One region of the Erwinia psychrophila genome, then DNA from elsewhere that is predicted to be linked to it. Evidence: predicted binding sites of a transcription regulator. Region 1 holds the regulator's gene; the other holds the start of a gene.
What was found. Region 1 encodes CRP, which controls carbon source genes, mostly activating them, when cyclic AMP is high. Its sites were predicted from a motif close to ATGTGANNNNNNTCACAT; they were not measured.
Positions count from the first base shown of each region.

Region 2: AAH446_RS15605 (nucleoside-specific channel-forming protein Tsx) is a predicted target of CRP. The motif match lies at 3,812-3,829, and genes of this name have one in related genera.

Region 1 is NZ_JBCHVB010000004.1:57,496-65,238, forward strand. It holds gene AAH446_RS11415 (LysR family transcriptional regulator) at 85-984, shown strand; gene AAH446_RS11420 (creatininase family protein) at 1,046-1,843, opposite strand; gene AAH446_RS11425 (phosphoribulokinase) at 2,017-2,886, shown strand; gene AAH446_RS11430 (OsmC family protein) at 2,913-3,317, opposite strand; gene crp (cAMP-activated global transcriptional regulator CRP) at 3,627-4,259, shown strand; gene AAH446_RS11440 (YccS/YhfK family putative transporter) at 4,317-6,401, shown strand; gene argD (bifunctional acetylornithine/succinyldiaminopimelate transaminase) at 6,468-7,685, opposite strand.
Region 2 is NZ_JBCHVB010000006.1:233,399-241,141, forward strand. It holds gene dsbG (thiol:disulfide interchange protein DsbG) at 1-458, opposite strand, end outside; gene AAH446_RS15595 (hypothetical protein) at 790-1,083, opposite strand; gene AAH446_RS15600 (BCCT family transporter) at 1,524-3,518, shown strand; gene AAH446_RS15605 (nucleoside-specific channel-forming protein Tsx) at 4,031-4,897, shown strand; gene speG (spermidine N1-acetyltransferase) at 5,038-5,595, shown strand; gene AAH446_RS15615 (putative periplasmic lipoprotein) at 5,642-6,061, opposite strand; gene mmuM (homocysteine S-methyltransferase) at 6,170-7,105, opposite strand; gene mmuP (S-methylmethionine permease) at 7,092-7,743, opposite strand, start outside.

The DNA of each region.
Region 1 (7,743 bases):
TCAGTTATGCCGCGATTTTCGTTACCTTAAAAGCACGTATTTTCGTACTCATTGATGCCTTAAAGGCAACGCACGGAGATTTTCATGCTGCAACATCGGCTCTGGACCTATCTGGATGAGGTCGCTCGCAGTGGGTCAATTCGTAAAGCCGCTGGCCGGCTGCATATCTCTGCTTCCGCCATTAATCGCCAGATCCTGGCGCTGGAGGAGGAGTTGGGGACACCCTTATTCCAACGTCTGCCGCGTAAAATGGTGTTAACAGCCGCGGGGGAAGTGCTGATTCATCACGTGCGGCAAACGTTTAAAGAGCTGGAATGGGCACAAATCAAGATTGAGGAGCTAAAGGGGCTGAGACGGGGCGAGGTCACGGTAGCGATGATGAGCGGGCTGGCAGCCAATCTTATTCCACGTATGGCAGCAGAGTTTCGCAGGGCGAATCCACGCGTAAAACTGATCCTCAGGCAAATGACCACGGGGGAAGATATTACCAGCGCAGTCGCTTCAGGAGAGGCGGATTTAGGGCTGGGGTTCGACTTTGATCTGCCGCCTTCTCTGCGCAAACTGGGCAGTGCGGTGGGCAGACTGGGCGCAGTAGTTGCGCCGGGCCATCCCCTGGCGGATAAAACCAGCCTCCGCCTGAGCGACTGTGTTCCTCATTCTCTGGTTATCGCTGATAAATCGATGGTTATCCGTCCCTATCTGAACGAGCTGTTTTCCAGGGCGATGGTAACTGTGCATCCTGTTATCGAAACAAATTCGATTGAGGTGATGCGCCAGGCCGCGATGGTTGATCAGGCCTTAACTTTTTTAACGCCGTTTGATATCGAATTCGATTTGCGTAGCGGGCGTTTAATCTATATCCCGGTGAGAGAGCTCTCACAGCAGGCGCAGACCTTAATGCTGATAGGGCACGATCGCGGAACCAGCGCCATCGGCAGCGTACTGGCGGAGACGATAAAAACCATGATGAACCAGATGGCGTAATCACCTGAGGAAGCTGCCCTGTTCAGCCATCCGGCAAAACCGGGGCAGCAGTAAGGCGCTCTCAGCGCTGGAAAGAGGGGGTAAAGGCCTGCACTTCCTGAATCAGTTTGATTAAGGCTTCCGCCGCGCGGTCGGTCTCAATCTTTCCGCGCTCCGCGTCAGCCGCCGCCGCGTTTCCGGTGGTCCCGGAGGGGTGAAGGTCTTCAGCCATCCAGCCAAATCCCACGCCGCCTTCAGGCGTCAGAATACCGCCCTTTTCAGCCAGCGCTACGGAGGCGGACACGAAATTTTCGGCATGCGCCATTTGCACCAGCTCGGGATGTAAATGGAGCATCACGCTGGTTTCCGATTCGCCACCGTGGATGCCATGCTGCAACTCTTCAGCGCAAAACAGATCGGCAGAATCGATCGTGCGGAACCAGCTCGCCCCCACGGCAAACATCTTCAGCTCAATCCGCAACTGACGGCAGACAATTTCCATCAGCTGGGGCTGGCCGCCGTGTGAGTTCCAGAAAATAAGCTTGCGGATCCCTGCCCGCCAGGCGCTTTTAGCCACTTCAAACCAGACGTTACCCAGCAGATCATAAGGAAGTGTTAAGGTGCCCGGGAAGTTAAGGTGCTCGTCTGACTTACCGATGGGCAGAGCCGGAAGGATCAGGACCGGCAGATTTTCAGGCATCATCTCCACCGCACGGGCGATGATGCCAGCATTGATCGCCGCATCCACCCTGACAGGCAGATGAGGGCCATGCTGCTCTACGGCCCCAATCGGCAATATGGCGATAACCTTGTCCATTTCCAGCTCGCTGAACTCACGGGTAGAGAGATCCCACCACCAGCGAGAAGAAGGCATATTCATAAAGCGTACTCTCCTGCACAGTTTTTTTCAGTCTGCGCGTTTTTACGTCCTGATTGAAGCAGCAAAATTGCGGCGGAGCGTTGCTTTTTAAGCATCAGAAGGCGGCAGAGATGACATCCACGCCTGAAACATGGTAACAATGCGAAGCGACTTTTCTCAGGGAGTTATCTGCCATGTCAGCTAAACATCCGGTGATTGCCGTTACCGGTTCAAGCGGTGCGGGGACCACAACAACCAGTACCGCTTTCAGAAAAATATTTCAGCAGCTTGGACTGCACGCAGCCGAACTGGAAGGGGACAGTTTTCACCGATTTACGCGCCCCGAGATGGATATGGCGATCCGTAAAGCGCGCGATATGGGTCGCCATATCAGCTATTTCGGCCCCGATGCAAATGACTTCGCGCTGCTGGAAAACACCTTTGTGGAATATGGCCTTAACGGCAGCGGCCAGTCACGAAAATATCTGCACACCTATGATGAAGCCGTGCCATGGAATCAGGTGCCGGGAACCTTTACGCCCTGGCAGCCGCTGCCGGAGCCGACGGACGTGCTCTTCTATGAGGGTCTGCATGGTGGCGTGGTTACGCCGCATAACAACGTCTCGCAGCATGTGGATTTGCTGGTGGGCGTGGTCCCCATCGTTAACCTGGAGTGGATCCAGAAGCTGGTCCGGGATACCAGCGAACGGGGGCACTCGCGGGAAGCCGTTATGGACTCGGTTGTGCGATCGATGGAGGACTACATTAACTTCATTACGCCGCAGTTCTCACGTACCCATATTAATTTCCAGCGCGTCCCTACTGTTGATACCTCGAATCCCTTTGCGGCCCGGGCTATCCCTTCGCTGGATGAAAGCTTTGTGGTGATCCATTTCCAGGCGCTGGAAGATATCGACTTCCCCTACCTGCTGTCGATGCTACAGGGCTCGTTTATCTCCCATATCAATACGCTGGTGGTGCCCGGCGGGAAAATGGGCTTAGCGATGGAGCTGATTATGGGACCGCTGGTCAAACGGCTGATAGAAGGGAAAAAGATTGAGTAAGCCCCGCGCACGGGGCCGGGGGCTGACTATACTGCGATAACTTCATAGCTGTGGGTAATCTCCACGCCTTTGCCCAGCATCAGCGCTACAGAGCAGTACTTCTCGGCAGAGAGATCCACCGCGCGGGAGACTGCTTTGTCGCCCAGCGCCTTACCGGTTACGATAAAATGCAGATTGATATGGGTAAAGAGACGCGGGGCCTCTTCGCGGCGTTCAGAGGTGAGCTTAACCTCACAGTCCGTGACCTCATGGCGCCCTTTTTGCAGAATAGAGACCACGTCAATGGCGCTACAGCTACCGGCCGCCATCAGCACCATTTCCATCGGGCTGGGGGCTTTATCGCCCGCATTGCCATCCATCAGCACCTGATGGCCCGATGAGGATTCTCCCAAAAAGGTCAGCCCCTCTACCCATTTAACACGAGCTTCCATAACAAACTCCTCTAATTCATTCAGTTAACGTCAGATTACGCTTTAGCGACAAAAACGGCAACGCCGCAGATTTCCCGCTATGCTGAAGCGAGACAACAGAAGACACTCATTCAAAGCTGTGTTACAAACAAAGCTGTAATATCTTCGCCAGTACTCTACATACGTGGCGAAACGGAACACCATAACGAGCCAGGCCCTGAACCGGGGTCAGGATAAATTCCCTGAAAGGGAACGCTTGACTTTTTCAACGCCTGACAGGGAACTCTGCCCCCTGTGTTTAGGCACGATGACAACAGAGGATAACAGCGAATGGTTCTCGGCAAACCGCAAACAGACCCGACACTTGAATGGTTCCTGTCACATTGCCATATTCATAAGTATCCATCCAAAAGCACGCTGATTCACCAGGGTGAAAAAGCGGAAACCCTCTACTATATCGTCAAGGGCGCGGTAGCGGTGCTGATTAAGGATGAAGAAGGCAAAGAGATGATCCTCTCTTACCTCAACCAGGGTGATTTTATTGGTGAGCTTGGCCTGTTTGAAGAAGGTCAGGAGCGCAGCGCGTGGGTACGCGCTAAATCCGCCTGCGAAGTGGCTGAAATTTCTTATAAAAAGTTTCGTCAGCTGATTCAGGTTAACCCTGACATCCTGATGCGTCTCTCTTCACAGATGGCACGTCGCCTCCAGGTCACCTCCGAGAAAGTGGGCAATTTAGCTTTCCTCGATGTGACAGGTCGCATCGCGCAAACCCTTCTGAATCTGGCCAAGCAGCCGGATGCGATGACCCACCCAGACGGAATGCAAATCAAAATCACCCGTCAGGAGATTGGTCAGATTGTTGGCTGCTCACGCGAAACGGTTGGCCGGATCCTGAAAATGCTGGAAGATCAGAACCTGATCTCCGCACACGGCAAGACCATCGTCGTCTACGGTACCCGTTAACCAGCCCCAATCCATGGCGCAACTTCGCCGTTGCGCCTTTCTCACTGGTACGGAAGGATGTGGCGCCGACTGATCTATCACCCCGAAGTTAACTATGCACTGCGTCAAACGCTGGTGCTTTGTCTCCCGGTCGCTATCGGATGGCTATTGGGTGATTTGCAAAAAGGACTGCTCTTTTCGTTAGTGCCTGCCTGTTGCAATATCGCCGGTCTCGATACGCCCCATAAACGTTTTTTCAAACGCCTGATCGTTGGCGGCACCCTGTTTGCCTTCAGCAGCTTCCTTATCCAGTATCTTGGCAATCACCAGGTTCCCTTACCGGCCACGCTTTTTGTGATGGCCCTGCTGCTAGGGGTTACCGGAGAGATCAGCCCGCTGCACGGCAGGCTGCTGCCGGCGTCACTGATCGCCGCCATTTTTACGCTCAGCCTGGCCGGGCGGATGGCGATCTGGGTGCCACCGATGCTCTATATTCTGGGCACCATCTGGTACGGCGTATTTAACTGGTTCTGGCTCTGGCTGTGGAAAGAGCAGCCAATGCGTGAGACGCTCAGCCTGCTTTATCGCGAACTCGCTGACTACTGCGAAGCAAAATACAGCATGCTGACGCAGCTGACCGATCCTGAAAAAGCGCTCCCGCCCCTGCTGGCACGCCAGCAAAAAGCGGTCGATCTGATCACCACCTGCTACCAGCAGATGCATATGCTGGCCGCCGGCCGGGATAATCATCATCAGCGCCTGACCCGCGCATTTCAGGTCGCTCTCGATTTACAGGAGCACATTGCGGTCAGCCTGCACCAGCCTGAAGAAGTGCAGAAGCTGGTTGAACAGAGCCACGCTGAGGCGGTGATCCGCTGGAACGCCCGGACGATTGCGGCCCGGCTACGCGAACTTGCCGATGACATCCTCTATCATAAGCTGCCCGGGCGCTTTTCAATGGACAAGCAGCTGCACGCGCTGGAAAAGATCGCCAGACAGCATCCTGATAATCCCGTTGGCCATTTCTGCTCCTATCATTTCAGCCGGATAAGCCGCCTGCTGCGCCACCAGCGCCCCCTTTATAAACGGGACCTGATGGCCGACCGCCAGCGCCGCCTGCCGCTGCTGCCCGCCATTAAAAGCTACCTCTCGCTGCGCTCGGCGGCGCTTCGTACCGCCGGGCGTTTTGCCGTCATGCTCACGTTCGCCAGCTCGCTGGCCCTCTTTTTTCATCTGCCAAAACCTTACTGGATACTGATGACGATCATGTTTGTCAGTCAGAACGGTTACAGCGCGACACGCGTCCGCATCCAGCACCGTGCGCTGGGCACGCTTGCGGGACTGATCGTCGCCGCACTGACGCTACGTCTTCAGGTGCCGGAGCCGATAGTGCTGCTGGTGATGCTGATTATTACCCTGGTGAGCTACCTGTTTATCCGTAAGTACTATGGTCTGGCGACGATCGGTTTTACGGTTACGGCCGTTTACTCGCTCCAGCTGCTTTCGCTTAACGGCGCAGACTTCCTGCTGCCGCGCCTGCTGGATACGCTGATGGGCTGCCTGATCGCCTTCGCCGGGATGATCTGGCTCTGGCCGCAGTGGCAGAGCGGTCTGCTGCGGCAAAATGCGCATGACGCGCTGGAAGTCTGGCAGGAAGCGTTGCAGCTGCTGCTGGGCAGCAAGCAGAACCCCGAAAAGCTGGCTTACCAGCGGATGCGGGCCAACCAGGCGCATAACGCGCTGTTTAACTCGCTGAACCAGGCGATGCAGGAGCCAGGTTTCGATCCCAGCTATCTTGCCGATATGAAGCTGTGGGTAACGCACGGTCAGTTTATTGTTGAACACATCAACGCAATGACGATCCTGGCCCGCGAGCATACGATGCTGACGCCGTCGCTGGCGGAGCGCTATCTTCAGTCGTGTGAAATTGCCTTACAGCGCTGCCAGCAGCGGCTGGAATATGACGGCCCGGGCTCGGAAAGTAACGTGCTGGAATCGCAGGGGGAGTTCAGTCAGGGCCCCGTAACGATCATGGAGCGGCATATCAAGCGGATACTGGATCACCTCAGCGCGATGCACACCATCTCTTCCCTGGCATGGATCACCCGGCCACACCATGGGAACTGGCTGTCGAGAAAGTTAAGAAAAGCATCCGGAGCGTGATGGCAAAGAGGAGATGCGAATTTTCTGGAGCAGAACGGGGGAAGGAAATATCCCTCCCCCTCTGGTTCAGGCGAAAATTTTACCGACAGCCGCCGCGAAACGGGCCATGCCCTCTTCAATATCTGTCGGTTCAATCACCAGCGAAGGCGCAAAGCGGATAACGTCGGTGCCGGCAGTGAGGATCATTACCCCTTCGTCCGCAGCCGCATTCAGTATGTCCCGGGCTTTTCCGGCGTGTTGCGGTTTGAGCGCAGCACCAATCAGTAAGCCCTTGCCCCGGATTTCGCTGAACAGATCCCACTTCGCATCTATCGCCTTCAGCGCCGAGACAAACTGTTCACGCCGGGTTTCCACGCCGCTGAGGACCTCATCGGTATTGATAATATCCAGCGCCGCCTCGGCCACGGCACAGGCCAGCGGGTTGCCGCCGTAGGTGGTGCCGTGGACGCCTGGCGCCATAGCGGAGGCGATCTCATGGGTGGTCAGCATGGCGCTTACCGGGAAGCCGCCGCCCATCGCCTTCGCCGTGGTCAGGATATCGGGCGTCACGCCGTAGTGCTCACAGGCAAACAGCTTGCCGCTGCGGCCCATGCCGCTCTGGACTTCATCCAGGACCAGCAGCGCCTGATGTTCGTCGCACAGCTGACGCAGCCCCTGCATAAACGCCTGCGTGGCAGGCATCACGCCGCCTTCACCCTGAATAGGTTCAACCACAATCGCGCAGGTGTGATCGTCAATAACCGCTTTAACTGCCGCCAGATCGTTAAAAGGCACGTGGACGATATCGGCAGGTTTCGGCCCGAAGCCATCGGAATATTTCGGCTGACCGCCTACGGATACGGTAAACAACGTGCGTCCATGAAAAGCGTTATGGAAGGCGATAATCTTGCTTTTATAGGGGGAGTGACGCTGCGAGGCGTAATAACGCGCCAGCTTGAAGGCGGCTTCGTTCGCTTCCGCGCCGGAGTTGGCAAAAAAGACGCGATCGGCGAAGGTGGCGGCGGTCAGCTTACTGGCAAGGCGCAGCGCCGGCTCGTTAGTGAAAACGTTACTGGTGTGCCACAACGTCTCGCCCTGCGTTTTCAGCGCTTCTACCAGCGCCGGATGGCAATGTCCCAGCGCAGTCACCGCGATGCCGCCGGAGAAATCGATATATTCTTTACCCTGCTGGTCCCATACGCGGCTGCCTTTCCCTTTCACCGGTACAAAGCTCGCGGGAGCAAAAACAGGCAAAATCACCTCATCAAATGTCGCCCGCGTCACCGCTAATTTTTCCGCTGCCATTCTCCACCCCATCCTGTTTTATGTCACGTAATGTGAAATTATAATCATAAAATATGCA
Region 2 (7,743 bases), on a different contig from region 1:
AGCAGCGTTTTGGTTTGTATACCTTTCGATTCCAGCTCGGGCTGGATCGCGTGCGAGAATTTTTTACAGTAGGGACAAAAAGCGTCCGCGAATACCACTACCTTACAGGCCGCTTCATCGCTGCCTTCATCAATGCCCTTCGCGGCCGTCAGCCGCTGCCACATCTCCCGTCCGGCCGGGATATAGATCTCGTCATTGATAATTTTCTCACTCAGGTTATTACCTTTATCATCATACATATAACCTGATACGGCATGTTTTTTATCCGGCGTCAGAAAGATGGTTACGCCAGCCCCCTGATATTTACCTAGCCACCCCTCCATACCGCCGGGCGCTTTAAAAGGCTTGATTATCTCAATACCCTGTTTTTCGATCTGTTTTACAGGCTCCGGTAAAGAGGATGTTTCCGCGCTGACGGCGGATGTAAAAAGCAGCGAGGTAACCAACAGTAATTTCATTTTCATCTCATTTCTCTCGTTCATACACAGCCCGTGCAATTCAGAAGATAAAGCGTGCCGCTGGCGTTAACCGACATACGCGGTTTTATGGCGTTTTGTCGTCGGTCAGCGGCGTCAATTTTTTCATCAGTTTTTTTATAACCCTGATGAATCGCGGGTCCAGTAGCGGCAAAACACTACCAGTACAAATTTCCGCATAAGAGTTTGTTGGCTGGATAATCCAGCCCTTTCCGCAGCCTGCATCGCAGACAGACAGAACAACAAAAGCAGGCTTAAAATTAAGTATGATAATTCTCCGTAAGTGATTATCAGAACCGGGAGATGGGTTCTGTCACAGCCGGAAGACACAGTTTTTGAGTTGTATTCGTAACGAAGAAAAAGGAGGGTCGTCGTCAGCCTGCAAGGGTGCGGAGCGGCTGATAAGCCATAATACGATAACCAGGAGAATATCCGGTATGGGCAGCGCTCCATCAAACAGAGAGGGCTGAGCCACTAACAGAGAATGCGCTTCAAGCTGGCACGGCGAAGGGCCTGAGTGAGCGTCGGTGTCATACCCCGGCTGGATGAGCGAGGTGGCCGCAGCGGCTTTAAGCTGAAGCTGATGGATCGCAGCAATACGCTGCATCAGACACACCATCATTATCAGACACGCTAAAGCGAGAAAAGCCAGCGCTTTACGTCGTCTTCTGGAATCTGGGTGCTGGCGGGTAAGTCTTATCATCACGAAAGCATAAGGTGACAGAACAAAATGGCAAGCGGTAGTTTGTCGCGCTTTTTAAACCTTGCCGGATAATAACAATATAATTTATAGGTATTACAGTTCCCCTTCTTATTTCGCTGCTTTTATAAACTAATTTCCCCTTAATGAACCCACTGACCTGTAAAAAAAGCATTTACTGGGCAGATCGACACGGCTTATTAGCAAATAAGCGCTAAAATAGCTGAATGAACCCGATTATTTACGCCGCTTTCGGCTTAACTTGCTGACGCTGAGCGGCAATACGGGTTTCATTCCGCCTTACGGTTTGTTACATTCACGGCTGTTTTTCATGCGTCAGGTAAATTATGAATCAAAGTGAAACGACACCCACGGCTAAACGCAGCCATATAAATCCGCCGGTATTTTACACTTCTGCCGTTCTTATTTTCCTTCTGGTCACCTTTGCGGCACTCTTTCCGGAGCAGGCTGACCAACGGCTCAGCGCGCTTCAAAGCGCCATCTTTACCAACGCGAGCTGGTTTTACATCCTCACCGTCGCCCTGATCCTGTTGACGGTGGCCTATCTTGGCCTGTCGCGCTTTGGCGATATCAAACTTGGACCGGATCACGCTGAACCCGATTTCAGCTACATCTCCTGGTTCGCCATGCTTTTTTCGGCCGGTATGGGTATCGGGCTGATGTTCTTCGGCGTGGCGGAACCCGTCATGCATTACATGGCACCGCCAACCGGGACGCCGGAAACCGTACAGGCAGCCAAAGAGGCGCTTCGTATTACCTTTTTCCACTGGGGTCTGCATGCATGGGCAATTTATGCCATTGTTGCCCTGATCCTGGCGTTTTTCAGCTACCGTCACGGTCTGCCGCTGACCCTGCGTTCGGCGCTTTACCCTATTATCGGTAACCGGATTTATGGTCCGCTGGGCCATGCGGTCGATATTTTCGCCATTATCGGTACCGTTCTGGGCGTGGCAACGTCGCTCGGTTACGGTGTGCTGCAGGTCAACGCCGGTCTGAATCATCTCTTCGGGCTGCCGGTAAATGAAACCATGCAGGTGATGCTGATTGTGATCATTACCGGACTGGCCACGCTGTCGGTCGTTTCCGGTCTTGATAAAGGCATCCGCCTGTTATCAGAGCTTAATCTGGGACTGGCGGTACTGCTGCTGCTGCTGGTCGGAACGCTGGGCCCAACGGTTCTGCTGCTGAAATCCTTCGTGGAAAATACCGGCGGCTATCTCTCCGAGATCGTCACCAAAACGTTTAACCTCTACGCCTACGAGCCGAAGTCCAGCAGCTGGCTGGGCGGCTGGACGCTGTTCTACTGGGGCTGGTGGCTTGCCTGGTCTCCGTTTGTTGGGATGTTTATCGCCCGCGTTTCCCGCGGACGTACTATCCGCGAATTTGTGACCGGCGTGCTGTTTGTTCCTACCGGCTTTACGCTGCTCTGGATGACCTTTTTCGGCAACAGCGCCATCTGGATGATCATGGTCGAGAACGCGCGCGACCTGGCTAACACGGTGCAATCCGACCAGACGCTGGCCCTGTTCAACTTCCTGGAGCATTTCCCGTTCAGTTCGGTGCTCTCCTTTATTGCTATGGCAATGGTTGTGGTCTTTTTTGTGACCTCAGCCGACTCCGGCGCGCTGGTTGTTGATACCCTGGCGTCCGGCGGCAGCGACAAGACGCCGGTCTGGCAGCGTATCTTCTGGGCGGCAATGATGGGCGTTGTTGCCATCACGCTACTGCTCGCGGGCGGTATGAAGGCGCTGCAAACGGCAACCATTGCCAGTGCGCTGCCCTTTGCCGTTATTCTGCTGATGGCCATGTACGGGCTGATTAAAGCCCTGCGGGTTGATGCCTGGAAGCGGGACAGTAAACAGGTCGCCACAATTGCGCCAACGGCGGCAAGAAACCCAATTTCATGGCAGCGGAGATTGCGGAACATCGCTTACTTCCCGAAACGTTCCCAGGTTAAGCGTTTCATTGTTGAAGTGATCTCGCCAGCGATGAAAATGGTTGAGGCTGAACTTGCTAAACAGAGTACAACCTCCTTTACCGATGAGAGCGGCGATGACCGCATTCACTTCGAAGTGGATCTCGGTAATGAGCTGAACTTCGTTTACGAGGTGCGCCTGCGTCCTTATCTTCAGCCGACCTTTGCCCTGGCGGGTATGGGCGGCAACGATAAGGATGAGGAACAAACGTACTACCGTGCTGAGGTCTACCTGAAAGAAGGCGGCCAGGATTATGACGTGATGGGCTGGAATCAGGAACAGATCCTGCACGACATTCTCGATCAGTATGAGAAACACATGCACTTCCTGCACGTGGTTCGTTAAAGACGAGGGTCCGCCTGCTGAGCAGGTGGACCTTTTCTCCGGTTCCGGCAGCCTCCCCTTTCCGCCTCTTTTTTACTCTTCCGTCGCTATTCCCAAAAACATTGTTGCTCTCCAGGGCTGCTTTATCCATAAGTTGGCCTTATCTACTGACGCTTCTCTTATTCACCTGTTCTTCCGTCGCTATGTCACTTTATCTTCACTTTACGCTCATCTTACCGGGGCAAACGATTACCTGCGGGTAAAATGCGCTGCTGCGGCTTAATGAGGAGAGAATGACGCCTCCACCGGCATAACTGTGAAACAGATCACAATTCACTTAAACTGAAATGAAACAAGGTTTGACAAGTGTGAGCGATATCTATTTCCTTAAGCCCGAATCGCGGCACACTGCCGCTGCATTCAAGACGGGTGTTTTCGGCTGTGCGAGCGGCCCCCCATTCCTTTCCTGTTGACGACTTAACAAGACCATCGCAGTGGCTGCTGAAAATGGTCATTAAGCATGTGGTAATAGAATGAAATATAAAATTCTGATGGCTGGCGCCCTGGCAGCGCTCTCTTATAGCGCTTCATCGACAGCGGCAAGCGAAGGCCCTGATTACGCCTCCGACTGGTGGCACCAGAGCGTCAACGTAGTGGGCAGCTATCACACCCGCTTTGGACCTCAGTTCAATAACGACGTCTATCTGGAATATGAAGCTTTCGCCAAAAAAGACTGGTTCGATTTCTACGGTTATCTGGATCTGCCGAACTTCTTCGGCGTGGGTAACTCGAATGCCAACGGCATTTTCGATCACGGCTCCCCAATGTTTATGGAGATTGAGCCGCGCTTCTCAATCGATAAGCTCACCAATACCGACCTGAGCTTTGGTCCATTCAAAGAGTGGTATTTCGCTAATAACTATATCTACGATATGGGCCGTAACAGCGACAATCGCCAGAATACCTGGTATATGGGTCTGGGCACGGATATCGATACCCATTCCGATATCGGTCTGTCGCTGAACGTCTATGCCAAATACCAGTGGGAAAACTACGGCGCGGCGAACGAAAACAGCTGGGATGGCTACCGCTTCAAGGTGAAGTACTTTGTGCCTATCACCACCCTTTGGGGCGGCAACCTTGGCTACGTTGGCTTTACCAACTTTGACTGGGGTTCCGATCTGCGCGACAAAGGGGGCTCATCACGCAGCAGCAACTCTATCGCGTCCAGCCATATTATTTCGCTGGGATATGACCACTGGCACTACTCCATTGTGGCACGTTACTTCCACAACGGCGGTCAGTGGGCCGACGGCAGCGAGCTGAACTTCGGCAGCGGCCCGTTTGAAGTGAAGTCCACCGGCTGGGGCTATTACCTGGTCGCAGGCTACAATTTCTAATCGGGTAAACGCTCACGCAACGCCAGCGTGAAAGTCCATGCTGGCGCTGTTCTCCCCTCCTTCCGTCGTGCCATTTCCCGTCGTCAGTCATATAATCCTTATGCAATACTGCATCCACTAAGGGATTCTATATGTCTGCCATGCCCGCCGCGAATGGCGTGAAGCTTCGCCCCCTGGAGCGCGAAGATCTCCATTTTGTCCACCAGCTTGATAACAACGCCAGCGTCATGCGCTACTGGTTTGAAGAGCCCTACGAGGCATTTGTCGAGCTTTCCGATCTCTACGACAAGCATATCCATGACCAGAGCGAACGCCGTTTTGTTGTGGAGCACGAGGGAGATAAAGCGGGACTGGTAGAGCTGGTCGAGATCAACCACATTCATCGCCGCGCCGAATTTCAGATCATTATCGATCCTGCTCATCAGGGCAAAGGGCTGGCCAGTAAGGCCGCCAGGCTGGCGATGGAGTATGGCTTCTCAGTGCTGAACCTCTACAAGCTCTATCTGATTGTTGATAAAGAGAATGAGAAAGCGATCCATATCTATACCAAGCTCGGATTTGAAATTGAGGGAGAACTGATCCACGAGTTCTTTATTAATGGCGAATACCGCAATACCATCCGCATGTGTATTTTCCAGCATCAGTATCTGGAGAAGAATAAGCCCGCGCACGCGATGGTTCAGCCTACCGCGCAGTAGCGGCAAAGAGAGGGCTTCCGTGAGAGGAAGCCCTTAGGTTTTGTGGTTAACTGCGGGCACCGACCAGACTCATGTTGCTATAGATTCTTGCCGGTTCGATCTTGTACATGCCGCCGTTGAAAGGATCGACGATAAGCCAGCCCGGTATCCCGCCAAGAGGAATATTGCCCAGGATATACCAGAGGTTGGGACTTAGCTCCAGCGGGATCGTTTGCGGCACATAGCCTTCCTGCTCCAGCTGTAGCGTATATTTTTTCTTACCGAAATAGGAGCCATCAGACTTCTGCAGCGACACGGTTTGCGGCGTCACGCCTTTCGCCACCGCCCTGCCCGTTTCATCCTGCACTACAAACCGGACGCCCTGCGGCCAGGTCTGTATCGGCACGTCCTGCGTTTTGCTGCCCACGATGGTGGCGCAGCCGCTCAGAAACCACGCTGAAGCCAGCGCCAGTATCAGCCTTCTCATAATTCATCCTGCATCATTAACGATTTAAAATAGTCTAAGCGCACTGCGGCCACTTTTCATTATCTACGCCCGATAAGTTCGGGCGTTATAAAACAAATTATCAGCAGCTTATTGGCGGCGGGCGCGGCGGGCAATTGCGCTGATATCGGCAGGCGTGGTGCGGCAGCAGCCGCCAATCAGCCGCGCACCGCTTGCCTGCCACTCAGCAAGATTGTCCGTTAACGTGCAGTGGGAGCCTTCACTGTGCCAGGTTTTGCTCGCGGCGTCATACTGCTCACCGGAGTTGGGATAAACCACCAGCGGTTTTGCCGTCAGTGTGGAGAGCGTTTGTAGCGCCGCAGTCACTTTATCAAGCGCGATACAGTTGATGCCCAGCGCCACGGCCTGCGGAGAATCGTCCAGCAGGGCCACCACGTCGCCAAGCGGCGTGCCGTCACTGAGATGCGCATCATCGCGCAGCGTGAAAGAGAACCAGGCCGGCATCTGAGGGAACTCTCTCAGCAGCGTCACCAGCGCCTGAATCTCGGCGAAGGAAGGCAGGGTTTCACAGGCGAGGATATCCGCGCCAGTCTCCGCCAGCGCGCGGATACGCGGCCGATGAAAGGCCATCATCTCCTGCTGCGGCAGAGCGTAATCGCCCCGGTATTCTGAACCGTTCGCCAGAAAAGCCCCATAGGGTCCCACCGAACCCGCAATCAGTAACGGGCCGCTGTCGGGATGTCGGGCAAGGTAATCCGTTCTGGCCTGGGCGGCGAGCGTCACGCTTTTAGCAATCAGCGCCAGGGAGTCAGCCTCATCCAGGCCTCTTTTCGCAAAGCCCTGCGGCGTTGCCTGATAGCTGGCCGTGATGGCGACCTGCGCACCCGCGCTGAAGTAGTCGTAATGCACCTGGTATATCAGGTCGGGATTTTCGATCAGCACCTTTGCGGACCAGAGCGAATCGGTCAGATCGCAGCCGCGTGCCTCGAGCTCGGTCGCCATCGCGCCATCCAGCACGAGGCCCGCCGCCGCCAGCTGTCCGACAGAAAGATTATTCAGTGACATGCAGCGTCTCCTTTGCCTGCTCGCGTTTATTCAGCAGTTGGGTGAAATAGTAAGCCACGTAGCAGAGCGCCACGAAAGGCAGGCCGCAGTATAGCGCGATGCGCTGCGCCGGATCGAACGCCAGCCCAACGCAGGCCAGCAGGCACAGCATAAAACCGAGGATGGGCGTCAGCGGATAGAGCGGCGCCCGGTAGCCAAGCGCGGATAACGGCTTGCCCGCCCGTAAATGCGCACGGCGGAAGAAGTAGTGCGACGCGCAGATGCTCAGCCAGACCGCCACCACCGCAAAGCCGGAGATCGCCGAAAGCGCCACAAAGACGGTATCGGGCGCAATCACGCTGGAGAAAAGCGCCAGCAGCCCGCCCAGCATACTGGCTGAAATCGCCACCAGCGGGATGCCCCGACGCGTCAGGCGCGCAAAGCAGCGCGGCAGGGTTTGCTGGTTGGAGAGCGACCAGAGCATCCGGCCTGAAGCATAAAGCCCCGAGTTCGCGGCTGACAGTATCGCCGTCAGGATCACGAAGTTAAAGATATCAGCCGCATAGGGAATGCCGATTTTTTCGAATACCAGCACAAAGGGGCTTTTCACAATACCAGCCTGATCCATCGGGATCAGCGCGGCGAGGATCAGCACGGTG